Linked DNA regions of Thermosphaera aggregans. The main gene of each other region encodes a partner of the protein of the gene in region 3 in a complex. Links are inferred from orthologs where the notes say so. Each region holds a gene or a part of one and is shown on either strand. Other genes may lie near its edges.

Region 1 (2,937 bases), 350 kb from region 3 along the record:
TCCAAGTATGCGGGTAATCGCGAGAGAGAAAGTATACCCCAACCCCTTAACCTCCGCTAGCCCGTATATCAACGGGAGAGACCCGTCTATATCTGTCTCCAGCACGCGTATGATCTGCCTGAAAGATTGCTGAACGCTCACTTCTCCCACCGCATAGTAAGCAGTATCCTTTAACTAACCATGTAGTAATCTGTTTTTAAGCTTATATCATATTTTAAAACTTACCCATCACGCCTTAACGATCCCTCTTAGAATAACCTGTCATGGAGCGCCGGGGGCGGGATTCGAACCCGCGCGCCCCATTAGGGGCACTGGCTGACCGGGGGATTATTCTCCAGGCCAGCCCCTTAGACCGCTCGGGCACCCCGGCACTGTTAAAAATATTAGGCAACAAGGAGCTTTAAAGATAGCTCCGGGATGGTGGTGTTAAAAGACTAGGAATGCTTGACCTATGCCTTGTTTAAAAACTAAAGCTCTATCTCCATCCAGATCTCCGGTGGCACACGGATACGTATTAGTTGCTTCATGACTCTCTCGTCTTCAGCAATGTAGAGTAGTCTCTTGTGAATCCTCATCTCCCATTTCTCATACTTCTTCTTCCCCTCGCCATGGGGTAGTTTCAAAGTCCTTATCTTCAACTTCTTCGTTGGGAGGGGTATAGGCCCCTTCATGCCAACTCCTGTCTTCTTAACAATATCGGTTATCTTCCCTATGAAATCCTCGAGCACATCTATGTTCGTGCTCCAAATCTTTATCTTAACCATTCTCACCGTCGACATAAGCACCATCCTTTTAAGCAACCTGCTTAAAAACATAAGCGTTTTAGGGGTTTAAAAAAACCTTTACTTCTTCTGCTGCTCTAAAACCTTAACATCTAATACCTGGCCGATACCTATGGTCTTGCCCATGTCACGCATCGCGAATCTTCCCAGCGCCGGGAAGTCTGAATACTTCTCTATCACCAGAGGCTTTATCGGCTTGAACTTCACGATGGCGGCGTCACCCTGCTTCAGGAACTGCGGGTTCTTCTCAACCTCCTTACCGGTTCTCGGGTCGAGCTTGGCAACTATCTCCGTGATCCTGCACGCCACGCTAGCGGTGTGGACGTGGACCACTGGTGTGTAGCCAACGGTTATTGCTGTCGGATGCCACATTACGAAGATGCGGGCTGTGAACTCGTCTGACACTGTTGGCGGGTTCGTCGGATGCCCTGCCACATCTCCTCTCTTAATATCCTTGCGCTCAACGCCTCTCACGTTGAAGCCGATGTTGTCGCCTGGCTCAGCCTTCTCGATCTTCGTGTGGTGTGTTTCAATGCTTCTTACCTCTCCGATCACGCCCGGCGGGTTGAATATTAGCTTGTCGCCAACCTTCAGTATCCCTGTTTCAACCCTTCCAACCGGGACTGTTCCAACACCGGAGATAGCGTAAACATCCTGAATGGGTATTCTCAAGGGCTTGTCAACAGGCTTGCTCGGAACCTCCAGCATGTCTAATGCTTCTACAAGCACTGGCCCAGTATACCATGGCATGTTGGGGCTTCTCTCAATCAGGTTTTCACCAGTCCATGCTGAGACAGGTATGAACGGTATCTTCTCAATATTGTAGCCAAGGCTCTTCAAGAACTTGCCCAGGATCTCCTTAACCTCCTGGTACCTTTTCTCGCTGTATGGAGGCTCGGCAGCATCCATCTTGTTGATGGCAACGATCAGCTGGTTGATACCCATTGTTCTCGCGAGCAGGGCGTGCTCACGGGTCTGGCCCTCAGGGCTCATACCAGCCTCGAACTCACCCTTCCTAGCACTCACAACTAGTATGGCAGCGTCAGCCTGGCTTGCACCGGTAATCATGTTTTTAACGAAGTCCCTGTGTCCGGGAGCATCGATAATGGTGAAGAAGTACTTCTTGGTCTCGAACTTCATGTATGATAGCGATATCGTTACTCCACGCTCACGCTCCTCCTTCATCCTGTCAAGGAGCCATGCGAACTTGAAGCTTTCCTTACCCATCTTCTTCGATTCTTCCTCGATCATCTGAATGGTTTTCTGGTCGAAGTACCCTAAACGGTAGAGTATGTGTCCAACCATGGTGCTTTTTCCATGGTCGACGTGTCCTATGATCACCAGGTTCAAATGTGGTTTTTGCGGCACAGAGCTCATTCGCACTCACCTGCTATCTTTATCATGTTCATTGAGTTTAATAAATTGAGTAAGTCTTTTTAAAATCTTTTTACAACCAACGCGCCCTCCCTGGGAACCTACTAGTGGACGGGGTTAAGGCTTTGTAATATACAGTGCTTCATTGAAAAGTGGTTTGAAGCCTTGTGAGAAGGGATCCCGGGGATTGAAAAGAGGGCGGGAAACGCTACCTGCTGCTTAAAGCTATTCTCTCAATCTCTTCCTTCTTCTGGATCGCGTAGCTCTTTGGGTCGTTGTTTGAAGCAGCTATTATCTCCTCTGCCAGGGCTTCCTCAATAGTGATCGGGTTGTCGAAGGCTTTCTCCCTTGCACCATCAGTTAAATGTCTAAGGGCTAGGTCAATCCTCCTCATAGGGGAAATGTCTACTGAGACATGGTATGAGATACCGCCGTACATGATCCTGGTTGTCTCCTCTCTCGGGGCTGCATTCTCGATTGCGCGGACCAGTACCTGCAACGGGTTCTGACCGGTTTTCAAATAGATGAGCTCGAAGGCTTTTTTAACAATATTGTAGGCGAGGTGCTTCTTACCCATGTTTTCTCCTGGACGCATAAGCTTGTTAATCAACCTTTCAACTATTGGCACCTCGGCTTTCCCAAACCTCCTGTGCTCATGCCTCCCGCTTGTGTGTGGAAGGATGTAGGGTTTAAGGCATATGTACTTCTTCAGGCTGGGATCCCTTACCTCAATGTTATCATAGGTCCACTTGCCGAAAAGCTTGACCTCGCTCAACTTCAC
Region 2 (2,977 bases), 280 kb from region 3 along the record:
GTCATGGAGGAGCTGGCCTCGCTGGCCGAGGAGAAAATCTCCTCCTTCCTCAGCGAGAACCTCCCGTTTAAAGGCGATTTCTCAATCATAGTGAGTGTTGAAAAAGCCAGCGACTCCTTGAACATCGTGATGGACGTAGGGGTTCGCGGAGGATTCAAGGACATGGTTGACTACAACGAGTATATTGAGAAAGCGATCCAGTATGCGAGGAAGTTTTTAGAGGAGAAGCTTAAAGAGTACTCCTCCCGGGAGGCCGTGTAAGGTTTTCAGGCTAAATCTTTATAATTCGTTTATAAAATTATTGTTTTAAGCATCAAATGCTTATCCATGTGGGTATGGGTTGATAAATCATGGTTAGGTATAAGCAGACGAGCGAAGTGCTCAAGATAATGAAGAATGTTGAGCAAGTTAGGAACGTGGGTATAACAGCTCATGTTGACCACGGTAAGACAACGCTATCTGACTCGCTACTAGGGGCTGCCGGGCTGATCTCTGAGAAGATAGCTGGGCAGGCACTAGCTCTCGACTACCTCGATGTTGAGCAGAAGAGGCAGATGACTGTTAAAGCAGCTAACGTCAGCCTTTACCACGAGTACAAGGGTAAGCCGTTCGTCATCAACCTTATCGACACACCGGGGCACGTTGACTTCCAGGCTAAGACAACCCGTGCTCTCAGAGTAATAGACGGGGCGATCGTTGTCGTTGACGCTGTCGAGGGAGTTATGACTCAGACGGAGATGTACCTGCGCGTAGCGCTGGAGGAGAGGGTTAGGCCAATCCTGTTCATCAATAAGATTGACAGGTTGATCAAGGAGCTGAGGCTGTCCCCTAACGAGATCCAGCAGAGGCTTATACAGATAATAAAGGATGTTAACTCCTTGATAGGCTCATACGCTGACAAGGAGTTCCAGCAGGCCTGGCAGCTGGACCCTGCTAAGGGGCAGGTAGCGTTCGGCTCTGCAAGGGATAGGTGGGGCTTCACAATCCCCATGGCTCAGCAAAGGGGTATAAAGTTCTCCGACGTAGTGGACGTGTACACCCGTGGGAAGGAAGCCGTGCCTGAACTGCAGAAGGTTGCACCCCTGCACGAAGCAGTTCTCGACATGGTTGTGAAGTTCGTGCCAAACCCGAGGGAGGCTCAGAAGTACAGGATTCCGAAGATCTGGCATGGAGATGTTAACAGCGAGCTCGCCAAGTACATGATGGATGCAGACCCGAACGGCCCGTTGATAATGCTCGTCAACGATGTTAGGGTTGACCCGCACGCGGGGCTGGTGGCTACAGGCAGGGTTTACTCCGGCACTGTTAGAGCTGGAGAGGAAGTGTGGCTTGTCAACGCGCGCATGCCTCAGAAAATACTCCAGGTCAGCCTCTACATGGGTCTGTACAGGGAGCTGGCTGACGAGATAACCGCTGGCAACATAGCAGCAGTGCTGGGAGCTGACAAGGCAAGGTCTGGTGAGACCCTGGTTTCAATGAACTACAAGGACTTGATGACGCCTTTCGAGAAGCTGAGAATGATCACCGAGTCAGTTGTCACAGTCGCCATAGAGCCGAAGAACCCGTCTCAGCTTACAAAGCTCATAGACTCCCTCCACAAGCTGAGCATTGAAGACCCGAGCCTTATAATCAAGATCAACGAGGAGACCGGTGAGTACTTGCTCAGCGGTGTTGGAACACTCCACATAGAGATTGCTCTAACACTGCTTAAAGACCTCTACGGCCTGGACGTGGTGTCCTCGCAACCCGTCATAGTCTACAGGGAGACTGTCAGGGATAAGAGCCAGGTGTACGAGGGCAAGTCCCCGAACAAGCACAACAGGTTCTACATCAGCGTCTCCCCGCTGAACGAGGAAACCATTAGGCTGATACAGGACGGGATCATAACGGAGGACATGGATGCTAGGGAGAGGGCTAAGATCCTGAGGGATCAGGCTGGCTGGGATGCTGACGAGGCTAGGAGGATATGGGCTATTGACGAGAACATCAACCTGCTGGTTGACATGACCTCGGGTGTCCAGTACTTGAGGGAGATAAAGGACACTATTGTGCAAGGCTTCAGGCTGGCCATGAAGGAGGGGCCGCTTGCCAACGAGCCTGTCAGAGGCGTTAAAGTCGTCCTGCACGACGCAATGGTTCGCGAGGACCCGGCTCACAGGGGTCCAGCCCTGATATTCCCCGCGGTGAGAAACGCCATATTCCTGGGCTTCCTACCCTCGAGGCCAACCCTGCTCGAGCCTATTATGAAGCTGGATATTAGGAGCCCGATGGAGTACATAGGCAACATCACCACAGTGTTGACGAAGAAGAGGGGTAAGCTGATCGACGTTCAACAGTCCGGCGCGCTTGCGAGAGTGATAGCTGAAATACCCGTGGCCGAGTCATTCGACCTTGCAGAACTCCTGAGAAGCGTGACAGCAGGCAAGGCAATATGGGGCCAGGAGTTCAGCAGGTGGTCCTACATACCGGACAGCATGCTAATGGACTTGATCGCTAAGATAAGGCAGAGGAAAGGGTTGAAGCCGGAGCCTCCGAGGCCCGAGGACTTCATGAGTCTCTAAGACCGGTTCGCTTCACATCCGTTTTCAACAAGTATATTCCATTACCCCATTTCTCGAGAAAACCTTTTTCAGCCATCCTTGAAAGCAACCTCCCAGCACTCTTCTCCGAAATGCACAGGTATCCCGCGACCTCGTCAACCCTTACATGCATCTTGCCCCGCTTCAGAAGCTTCTCGTAAAGCTTCTCAATGTTCACGGAAACAGTGGATCTTCTCATAAACATCCTTTAAGCCTTCCGCCGGTTTCAAGCAGGGGGAGTGGTAAAACTATTGATTTATTTAGAGTTTATAAACCCGCTAAAGATTTAATCATTAATAGCGCCGGGGTAGCTCAGCACGGTAGAGCGCCGGGCTGTTAAAGGGGGTTGGAAACCAGCCCCCTGCAGAAACCCGTTTCGAAAAGCCTGGTATGGCGGA
Region 3 (2,846 bases):
CTCCCCGCCGGAATGGGCAATGTTGACAGGATATTGTTTAAGACCACGATGGGTCCAGCAGTGGAGGTTCTGTAGGTGGTGGATATGTCAGCAGTAGCTAGAACATACCCCAGGTGGAAGACGGAGCAGTTAGAGGAGCTTGTAGGGTTGTTGAAAACTCACAGGGCTTTCATCATTGGCGATCTAACAGGCGTTCCAGCCAGCCATGTCCAGAGGCTGAGGAAGAAGCTTGCAAAGATCGCGGAGGTCAGAGTTGTTAAGCCGAAGCTTTTCGCAATAGCGCTTGAGAAGGTGGGCATAGACCCCGAGGCTTTCAAGGATGTCTTGACAGGGCAGAACATAGTGTTCTTCACGAACGAGAACCCGTTCGACGTGGCGTTGAAAATACACAACATTGTAACCATGGATTACTACAAGCCCGGGGAGAAGACAGACAAGGAGATCGTAATTCCTGAAGGCAACACTGGAATCCCCCCAGGCCCAATGCTTAGTGTTTTCGGCAAGTTGAAGATTCAGACCAAGGTGCAGGCTAACGTAATACATGTTGCCAAGGATACTGTTGTCGCGAAGCCAGGGGATGTGGTTTCGCCGGAGCTGTCGAGCATTCTGCAGAAGCTCGGTCTAGCGTTGAAGGAGATAAGGCTGAGGCTTAAGGCAGCGTATGACGGCGTATTGATACCTGGTGAAAGCCTTATCCTGAACATTGACCAGTATGTTGAGTTGGTTAAGGCAGCTGGCTTGGATGCTTTGAAGATAGCTGTTGAGCTAGCGCTACCGGAGCCTGAGGTGCTACCGCTAGTGCTGTCCAAGGCTGTTAGACAGGCAACAGCCCTGGCTGTTGAAGCAGGGTATGTCACGCCTGAAACCGTTGAACTAGTGTTAAAAGCTGCCGAATCCAAGGCCCAGGCACTGGCTTACGAGGTCTCAAGGCTCGCGCCGGAGCTTGGGATAGAGGTTAGGGTTGCCCAGCAACAGGTGCAGGAGGCTAAGCCGAAGAAGGAGGAGAAGCCTGCCGAGGAAGAGGAGAAGAAGAAGGAGGAAGGCGTTAGCGAGGAGACTCTTGCAGAAGGCTTAAGCGCACTGTTCGGATAAGGGAAGAGATAGTTTTAAAACACCTCATCATCTATTTAAGATGTGATACATGTTTAATGTGGGAAGAGGTGGTGAGCCATCGAGTACATATATGCGTCACTATTACTCTATAAGGCTGGGAAAGAATTAAGCGAGGAAAACATTAAGAAGGTTTTAGAAGCAGCCGGGGTCGCCGTCGACGAAGTCAGGGTTAAATCCCTAGTAGCGGCTCTCAAAAACATCGATATTGCGAAAGTGCTGGAGCAGGCCTTAGCAGCGCCGGTTGCAGCGGCCCCTGTTCAGGCGGCTCCCGCGCAGGCTCCTCCGAAGGAGGAGAAGCCTGCTGAGGAAGAGGAGAAGAAGGAGGAAGGCGTTAGCGAGGAGACTCTTGCAGAAGGCTTAAGCGCACTGTTCGGGTAAAGCAACGGTTTTTCAGCGTATTGGAAACAGTAAGGAGTTTTCCATCATTAAACTCCCCTATTTAAACAAATCATTCCTGGTTTCAGAATCGATTTAAATTATTCTAACACATAGTATAACCAAGTATTGAGGTGTTTCAATGCCTGGAGAAATAAGTTTTGACTATCTTCGAAAATACGGCTACGAGAAGTATGTTTGCAAGAAGTGCGAGGAAGGCGTGATATGGAGCGTTGTGCCAAGGGATACCTGCCCCGACCGCCCATGCAGTAAGTATGAGTTTCTCTACAAGGACTATAAGAGGGTTAAGCCCCTGAGCCTTCAAGAGGTTAGGGAGAAGTTTATAAACTTCCTGGTCTCCAAGGGGCATGGGGTGGTGGATCCCTACCCGGTTCTAGCCAGGTGGAGGAACGACCTATACCTTAACATCGCCTCAATAATAGTCTTCCAGCCCGCTGTGACAGAGGGTATTGTGGACCCGCCGCACAACCCGCTCGTAATAATACAGCCTTCGATAAGGCTAAGCGATATTGACAATGTTGGCTTAACCTTCGGGAGGCATTTAACAAGTTTTGAAATGGGCGGGATGCATGCTTTCAACAAGCCCGGCAGGATGATTTACTGGGTAGAGGGCATAATTGACAATACTATAGAGTTCTTCAACAAGGAGATCGGGATCGATCTAGAAGACCTTGTTTTCAAGGAGGGGTGGTGGGAGGGAGGCGGTAACGCCGGGCCGGCCCCGGAGGTTCTCGTCGACGGGATGGAGCTAGCCACTCTCGTCCACATGATGTATAAGACCGTTGACGGTAAGTATGTTGAAAACCCTGTCCTAGTCGTGGACTGCGGATACGGTATTGAGAGGATAACATGGTTTACCCAGAAGTCTCCAACAGGCTTCCACGCAATATACGGGAGGTTGGTGGACGAGTACAAGGATGTGTTAGGGGTTGAGGAGCCTCCTCACGAGGTTTTGAAAAAGGCTGTTTACCTTTTAAGCGATAAAGAGCTGAACAGTGTGGCAGAGTATGTTAGAGCTCTCGAGGAGCATGGTTTTAGCGAGCACCTCGCCTCGTTCTCCAAAATAATATATCTGTACGGGAGCCTCGACCACGTTAGAACAATAAGCTTAATGCTCTCCGACGGCATTGTGCCATCGAACAGCGGCGAGGGATACCTGGCCCGCTTGGTTTTAAGAAGGCTTTTCAGAAACCTTGTGAAACTGGGTGTTGAGTCTAACAGGCTTGCAGACATTGCTCAAGAGCTTGTTGACAGGCAGATAAAGTACTGGAGGAACGACTACATCTACGGCAAGTTCGAGAAGCACAGGGATTACATCTTAGACGTGGTCGGCTTAG
Region 4 (2,925 bases), 330 kb from region 3 along the record:
TCGGCAGGGAGGCAGTGGTTTACGTGTCTTCCAAGGACCTCCCTGGGAGTGGGAACGGGTTGTTCAGGCTGATGGGGGTTGGCAACTTCCAGGTCACAGGAGCATCCCTGGTGAATGGGAAGCCAGTTGTCACCGCCAGGCTGCACAGCAGGGATCAGGAGGAGGCTAGGAAGCACGGCCTCCAAATCATTCAGTGGGTTAAAGACGATGAGAAGATCCCGCTGGAGCTCTTAATCCCCGAGGGGATGAGGCTTGTCAGAAAAACCTTGCTGGCGGAGAAGAGGATTCTAGGGGAGAAGGAAGGCTCTGTAATCCAGTTGTACAGGATAGGTTTCGCGCGGATTGAGAGGATCTGGGAGGAGTCAGCGGTCGCGATCTACGCTCACGACTAGTTTCTCTTCCTCACACATACTCCACAATATTTATAAGACACGATAGTGTTAAACCCCTAGTATGGACGACCAATAGGGAGGAGGATGAAGTATGCCTAAACCATTCTATGTGAAGTTCGAGGTACCGCCTGAGCTGGCTGAAAAAGTCTACGAGACCGTGAAAAAAGTCAGGGAAACCGGCGGCAAGATCAAGAAGGGAACTAATGAGACCACGAAGGCTGTCGAGAGAGGGCAGGCAAGGCTTGTAGTGATAGCAGAGGATGTTGACCCACCGGAGATTGTTGCCCACTTACCACTACTCTGTGATGAGAAGAAAATACCCTACGTCTACGTTCCAAGCAAGCAGAAGCTTGGCGAGGCAGCAGGTATTGAAGTAGCGGCTTCAAGCGCTGCGATCGTGGATGCTGGCGAAGCCAAGTCCATGGTTGAAGAAATAGTTAAGGCTGTGCAGGAGCTCAGGGCTAAGAGCGGTTGAGAATAGAGGATTATTTTTCTTTTTTCCTTTAAAACAATATTCTTCACTAACGTTTCGTTGAAAGCTTCCTAGCCTCTCTCTCAGTCTCTCTGAGAATAACAATATCCCCTATCCTGACAGGCCCCTTCACGTTCCTAGTGATAATCCTGCCCTTATCCCTTCCCTCTAGAACCCTAACCCTAACCTGGATTATCTCGCCGGAAACGCCGGTTCTACCTATTATTTGAATAACCTCCGCCGGGAAGCCCAGCTCGTCAACTATATTGATCTTCGGCGGCTCCACAACTATTCTCTCCGAACCCTGCTCACTGCTCAAATCATTCACCTATTTCCCTATACACATGTTATTTATCCTTATAAGTGTTGCCTGGGAAAATTTAAAAACCTTGTTAACACATTAACGAGAGTTAGCGAGTGCTTCAGCACGGTGGAGAATATGGCAAGGCTTGCTAAATGCGTGTTTTGCGGGAGCGATCTCGAACCGGGGACAGGGTTGATGTATGTTTTAAACAATGGGACAATAATGTGGTTTTGCAGCAGGAAGTGCTTCAAGAACTACAATATGAAGAGGGATCCGAGAAAGCTTAAGTGGACCCTGAAGTACGGGTCTAAGACAAGGTAGGGTTTCAGGCACTGCTAAACCTACTGGTAAAGCATATTAATTAGTCCTTTCATCCCATTCTCGGTGTCTGCTTGGGTAGGCGTGAGCTCATAGCATCTTTAGCGTTCTCAATAACTTTCTCGATAGCACTGGCTTACGCGTCCATAGAGGTTATCAGGATTGTTAACTTATGGATGCTGGGGTTCATCCCGGACTGCGTTCTCCTGTCAGACTTCCCAAGGTGTCAGGAGCTAGAAGCGTTGTTTAGACTAGTGGGATATGCAGGGCTGGCGGCAATCCTATTGGTAACGGTTGCTGGATTCCTGTTGAAGAAGACTAGGCTAGCCCTCCTGGGCTCGCTAGCCATTTACCTTCCAACCATAGGGTACTTCGCCTTCACCATGTTCTTCCTAGCTGGGGTAGGGGTCTTGAGACTCCTCTGGCTTCCATTCACGGATTCCGATGTTTTCGTAAGGATTGGCTTAATAACATTCCTCCCAGCATGGTTTGTTAACACTGCAGTCACCTGGGCTGTGAAACTAGCGGCGCCAGGGTTTACCGGGGATTTCTCAGCACCGGTGGGGTTCGTCTTCATGATTACCGGGCTGGCATTGTTCATCCTAGCCACTTTCACATGGGTTAGCGATAGGTTGAGAGGAAAGGTTTTGAGCACGGAGGGGGTTTACAAGTTCTCTAGACACCCGATGTACCTGGGATTCATAATATGGAGTTACGGGCTCCTATACCTTGCCAGCACGGTTGAGGGAGGTAGAGGCTGGTCTCCTCCTGCGCCGGGACTGCCGTGGCTACTCTCCGCGGTAATCATTATCGGGGCAGCATTGCTCGAAGAGGCTGAGCTGAGGAGCAAGGTCGGAGAGTATGTTAAGTACGCTGAGCACACTCCATTCATGATCCCATTGCCCAGGAGGCTGGGTAAAGCCATCACTTACCCTGTTAGAAAGCTAATAGGTAAGGATTTGCCGGATACTAGGAGGGAAGTATTAACCGCCATGTTGGTTTACCTAGCGTTAACCTCGCTAATCTCTCTCGCTGTTTCCTACTTCATTATTTAGCATTCTACCTCTGCAGGCATGGGCTAAACGCTTTTTTTACCCAATAATCCCTCCTCGATTTAGGGCGGGAAAGGTTTGAGGAAGAATTGTGAAAAAACTCTGAATTCGCTAGTCAACCACTACTCTTCATACTTCTTTATCAGGGATGAAAGCAGTTCGTGATGGATCCGCTCGTTTTCAGCTAAAGCTTCCGCTAACTGCTTCAACACAGGGTACTTTAACGACTCAGCAAGTTGCTTGTATGTAGCGATCATGTCGCTCTCTATGATTAAGTGTTCTTTCAAAAGCTTCACTATCAAGGCTTTCTCAACCGCGGAAGGCTTAACCTGTTCCAGCTCCTTCATTACCTGGCTCTCCTTTTCCAGGGCTTCCTCGTAAGCTTTA
Region 5 (2,748 bases), 330 kb from region 3 along the record:
TTGCGTTCAGGATTATAGACACGTCTAAAACACCCCATCCTGTCGTAGGTGAAAGATATATCGTATGGCCTACCTACAACTTCGCCGCAGGCGTTGACGACCACTTGATGGGCGTGACCCATATTCTAAGGGCTAAGGAGCATGTTTCAAACACTGTTAAGCAGAAATACCTGTACGACCACATGGGTTGGAAATACCCTGAGACAATCCACTTCGGCAGGCTATCCCTTGAAGGAGTCATCCTGAGCAAGTCGAAGATGAGGAAGATGATTAAGGAATCCGGTGTCGAAGCATACTCGGACCCGAGGCTTGGAACGCTTTCAGGGTTGAGGAGGAGGGGTATTACAAGGGAGTGTTTGTGGAGGATCATCAAGGATGTCGGGATCAAGCCTGTTGACGCTAAAATAAGCTATGCAAACCTCTCCGCGATCAACAGGGTTATCGTTGACCCTGTTGCAAACCGTTACATGGCTGTTGAAGACCCTGTCCAGGTAATCCTGGAGGATGTTCCCGAGGATATTGAAGCCAGCATACCGGTCCACCCGTCAAGGAAAACCTACTACACATACAGGCTCGGCAGGGAGGCAGTGGTTTACGTGTCTTCCAAGGACCTCCCTGGGAGTGGGAACGGGTTGTTCAGGCTGATGGGGGTTGGCAACTTCCAGGTCACAGGAGCATCCCTGGTGAATGGGAAGCCAGTTGTCACCGCCAGGCTGCACAGCAGGGATCAGGAGGAGGCTAGGAAGCACGGCCTCCAAATCATTCAGTGGGTTAAAGACGATGAGAAGATCCCGCTGGAGCTCTTAATCCCCGAGGGGATGAGGCTTGTCAGAAAAACCTTGCTGGCGGAGAAGAGGATTCTAGGGGAGAAGGAAGGCTCTGTAATCCAGTTGTACAGGATAGGTTTCGCGCGGATTGAGAGGATCTGGGAGGAGTCAGCGGTCGCGATCTACGCTCACGACTAGTTTCTCTTCCTCACACATACTCCACAATATTTATAAGACACGATAGTGTTAAACCCCTAGTATGGACGACCAATAGGGAGGAGGATGAAGTATGCCTAAACCATTCTATGTGAAGTTCGAGGTACCGCCTGAGCTGGCTGAAAAAGTCTACGAGACCGTGAAAAAAGTCAGGGAAACCGGCGGCAAGATCAAGAAGGGAACTAATGAGACCACGAAGGCTGTCGAGAGAGGGCAGGCAAGGCTTGTAGTGATAGCAGAGGATGTTGACCCACCGGAGATTGTTGCCCACTTACCACTACTCTGTGATGAGAAGAAAATACCCTACGTCTACGTTCCAAGCAAGCAGAAGCTTGGCGAGGCAGCAGGTATTGAAGTAGCGGCTTCAAGCGCTGCGATCGTGGATGCTGGCGAAGCCAAGTCCATGGTTGAAGAAATAGTTAAGGCTGTGCAGGAGCTCAGGGCTAAGAGCGGTTGAGAATAGAGGATTATTTTTCTTTTTTCCTTTAAAACAATATTCTTCACTAACGTTTCGTTGAAAGCTTCCTAGCCTCTCTCTCAGTCTCTCTGAGAATAACAATATCCCCTATCCTGACAGGCCCCTTCACGTTCCTAGTGATAATCCTGCCCTTATCCCTTCCCTCTAGAACCCTAACCCTAACCTGGATTATCTCGCCGGAAACGCCGGTTCTACCTATTATTTGAATAACCTCCGCCGGGAAGCCCAGCTCGTCAACTATATTGATCTTCGGCGGCTCCACAACTATTCTCTCCGAACCCTGCTCACTGCTCAAATCATTCACCTATTTCCCTATACACATGTTATTTATCCTTATAAGTGTTGCCTGGGAAAATTTAAAAACCTTGTTAACACATTAACGAGAGTTAGCGAGTGCTTCAGCACGGTGGAGAATATGGCAAGGCTTGCTAAATGCGTGTTTTGCGGGAGCGATCTCGAACCGGGGACAGGGTTGATGTATGTTTTAAACAATGGGACAATAATGTGGTTTTGCAGCAGGAAGTGCTTCAAGAACTACAATATGAAGAGGGATCCGAGAAAGCTTAAGTGGACCCTGAAGTACGGGTCTAAGACAAGGTAGGGTTTCAGGCACTGCTAAACCTACTGGTAAAGCATATTAATTAGTCCTTTCATCCCATTCTCGGTGTCTGCTTGGGTAGGCGTGAGCTCATAGCATCTTTAGCGTTCTCAATAACTTTCTCGATAGCACTGGCTTACGCGTCCATAGAGGTTATCAGGATTGTTAACTTATGGATGCTGGGGTTCATCCCGGACTGCGTTCTCCTGTCAGACTTCCCAAGGTGTCAGGAGCTAGAAGCGTTGTTTAGACTAGTGGGATATGCAGGGCTGGCGGCAATCCTATTGGTAACGGTTGCTGGATTCCTGTTGAAGAAGACTAGGCTAGCCCTCCTGGGCTCGCTAGCCATTTACCTTCCAACCATAGGGTACTTCGCCTTCACCATGTTCTTCCTAGCTGGGGTAGGGGTCTTGAGACTCCTCTGGCTTCCATTCACGGATTCCGATGTTTTCGTAAGGATTGGCTTAATAACATTCCTCCCAGCATGGTTTGTTAACACTGCAGTCACCTGGGCTGTGAAACTAGCGGCGCCAGGGTTTACCGGGGATTTCTCAGCACCGGTGGGGTTCGTCTTCATGATTACCGGGCTGGCATTGTTCATCCTAGCCACTTTCACATGGGTTAGCGATAGGTTGAGAGGAAAGGTTTTGAGCACGGAGGGGGTTTACAAGTTCTCTAGACACCCGATG

Evidence for each region.
Region 1: the proteins of rpl12p (region 3) and tuf are in contact, whole or in part, in a crystal structure (PDB 3WY9), measured with the Pyrococcus horikoshii proteins. The link is inferred for Thermosphaera aggregans from one-to-one orthologs. Residues at the interface, in WP_010886059.1 of Pyrococcus horikoshii: Glu96, Glu97, Leu100, Leu103, Ser104, Ala105, Leu106, Phe107, Gly108; in WP_010885563.1 of Pyrococcus horikoshii: Lys125, Glu126, Phe129, Arg132, Thr133, Lys165, Leu166, Thr169, Lys324, Gln326, Leu359, Ala360, Ile369, Glu372, Ile384, Ile422, Ser423, Gln425.
Region 2: the proteins of rpl12p (region 3) and IMZ38_RS00810 are in contact, whole or in part, in a crystal structure (PDB 5H7L), measured with the Pyrococcus horikoshii proteins. The link is inferred for Thermosphaera aggregans from one-to-one orthologs. Residues at the interface, in WP_010886059.1 of Pyrococcus horikoshii: Leu100, Ala101, Gly102, Leu103, Ser104, Ala105, Leu106, Phe107, Gly108; in WP_048053510.1 of Pyrococcus horikoshii: Pro161, Met164, Met165, Phe168, Ser169, Ile172, Val195, Glu196, Phe202, Leu211, Ser212, Val213, Met216, Lys222, Phe223, Asn224.
Region 4: rpl12p (region 3) and IMZ38_RS00480 share a complex: the UniProt entries of both Methanocaldococcus jannaschii proteins name them as parts of the 50S ribosomal subunit. The link is inferred for Thermosphaera aggregans from one-to-one orthologs.
Region 5: rpl12p (region 3) and rpl7ae share a complex: the UniProt entries of both Methanocaldococcus jannaschii proteins name them as parts of the 50S ribosomal subunit. The link is inferred for Thermosphaera aggregans from one-to-one orthologs.

Annotation. Positions count from the first base shown.
Region 1 is NZ_CP063144.1:65,999-68,935, reverse strand. What follows is about bases 2-2,909. They hold tuf (translation elongation factor EF-1 subunit alpha), read right to left. Parts: upstream 2,160-2,909; coding sequence 843-2,159; downstream 2-842. Other genes in these bases: IMZ38_RS00385 (30S ribosomal protein S7), read right to left, coding at 2,365-2,909; rpsJ (30S ribosomal protein S10), read right to left, coding at 468-779; IMZ38_RS00405 (30S ribosomal protein S13), read right to left, coding at 2-141. In the rest of the region: more of IMZ38_RS00405, read right to left, coding at 1-1; more of IMZ38_RS00385, read right to left, coding at 2,910-2,937. UniProt on the Methanocaldococcus jannaschii protein: GTP hydrolase that promotes the GTP-dependent binding of aminoacyl-tRNA to the A-site of ribosomes during protein biosynthesis.
Region 2 is NZ_CP063144.1:127,781-130,757, forward strand. What follows is about bases 8-2,955. They hold IMZ38_RS00810 (elongation factor EF-2), read left to right. Parts: upstream 8-350; coding sequence 351-2,561; downstream 2,562-2,955. Other genes in these bases: IMZ38_RS00805 (hypothetical protein), read left to right, coding at 8-261; IMZ38_RS00815 (hypothetical protein), read right to left, coding at 2,548-2,784. In the rest of the region: more of IMZ38_RS00805, read left to right, coding at 1-7. UniProt on the Methanocaldococcus jannaschii protein: Catalyzes the GTP-dependent ribosomal translocation step during translation elongation.
Region 3 is NZ_CP063144.1:411,029-413,874, forward strand. Bases 14-2,830 are described here. They hold rpl12p (50S ribosomal protein P1), read left to right. Parts: upstream 14-1,170; coding sequence 1,171-1,491; downstream 1,492-2,830. Other genes in these bases: IMZ38_RS02440 (50S ribosomal protein L1), read left to right, coding at 14-75; IMZ38_RS02445 (50S ribosomal protein L10), read left to right, coding at 85-1,092; alaS (alanine--tRNA ligase), read left to right, coding at 1,631-2,830. Outside these bases: more of IMZ38_RS02440, read left to right, coding at 1-13; more of alaS, read left to right, coding at 2,831-2,846. UniProt on the Methanocaldococcus jannaschii protein: Forms part of the ribosomal stalk, playing a central role in the interaction of the ribosome with GTP-bound translation factors.
Region 4 is NZ_CP063144.1:77,097-80,021, forward strand. Bases 1-2,896 are described here. They hold IMZ38_RS00480 (50S ribosomal protein L24e), read left to right. Parts: upstream 1-1,303; coding sequence 1,304-1,489; downstream 1,490-2,896. Other genes in these bases: IMZ38_RS00465 (glutamate--tRNA ligase), read left to right, coding at 1-392; rpl7ae (50S ribosomal protein L7Ae), read left to right, coding at 484-867; IMZ38_RS00475 (30S ribosomal protein S28e), read right to left, coding at 914-1,156; IMZ38_RS00485 (methyltransferase family protein), read left to right, coding at 1,561-2,541; IMZ38_RS00490 (ferritin family protein), read right to left, coding at 2,661-2,896. Outside these bases: more of IMZ38_RS00490, read right to left, coding at 2,897-2,925. UniProt on the Methanocaldococcus jannaschii protein: Binds to the 23S rRNA.
Region 5 is NZ_CP063144.1:76,524-79,271, forward strand. It holds rpl7ae (50S ribosomal protein L7Ae), read left to right. Parts: upstream 1-1,056; coding sequence 1,057-1,440; downstream 1,441-2,748. Other genes in the region: IMZ38_RS00465 (glutamate--tRNA ligase), read left to right, coding at 1-965; IMZ38_RS00475 (30S ribosomal protein S28e), read right to left, coding at 1,487-1,729; IMZ38_RS00480 (50S ribosomal protein L24e), read left to right, coding at 1,877-2,062; IMZ38_RS00485 (methyltransferase family protein), read left to right, coding at 2,134-2,748. UniProt on the Methanocaldococcus jannaschii protein: Multifunctional RNA-binding protein that recognizes the K-turn motif in ribosomal RNA, the RNA component of RNase P, box H/ACA, box C/D and box C'/D' sRNAs.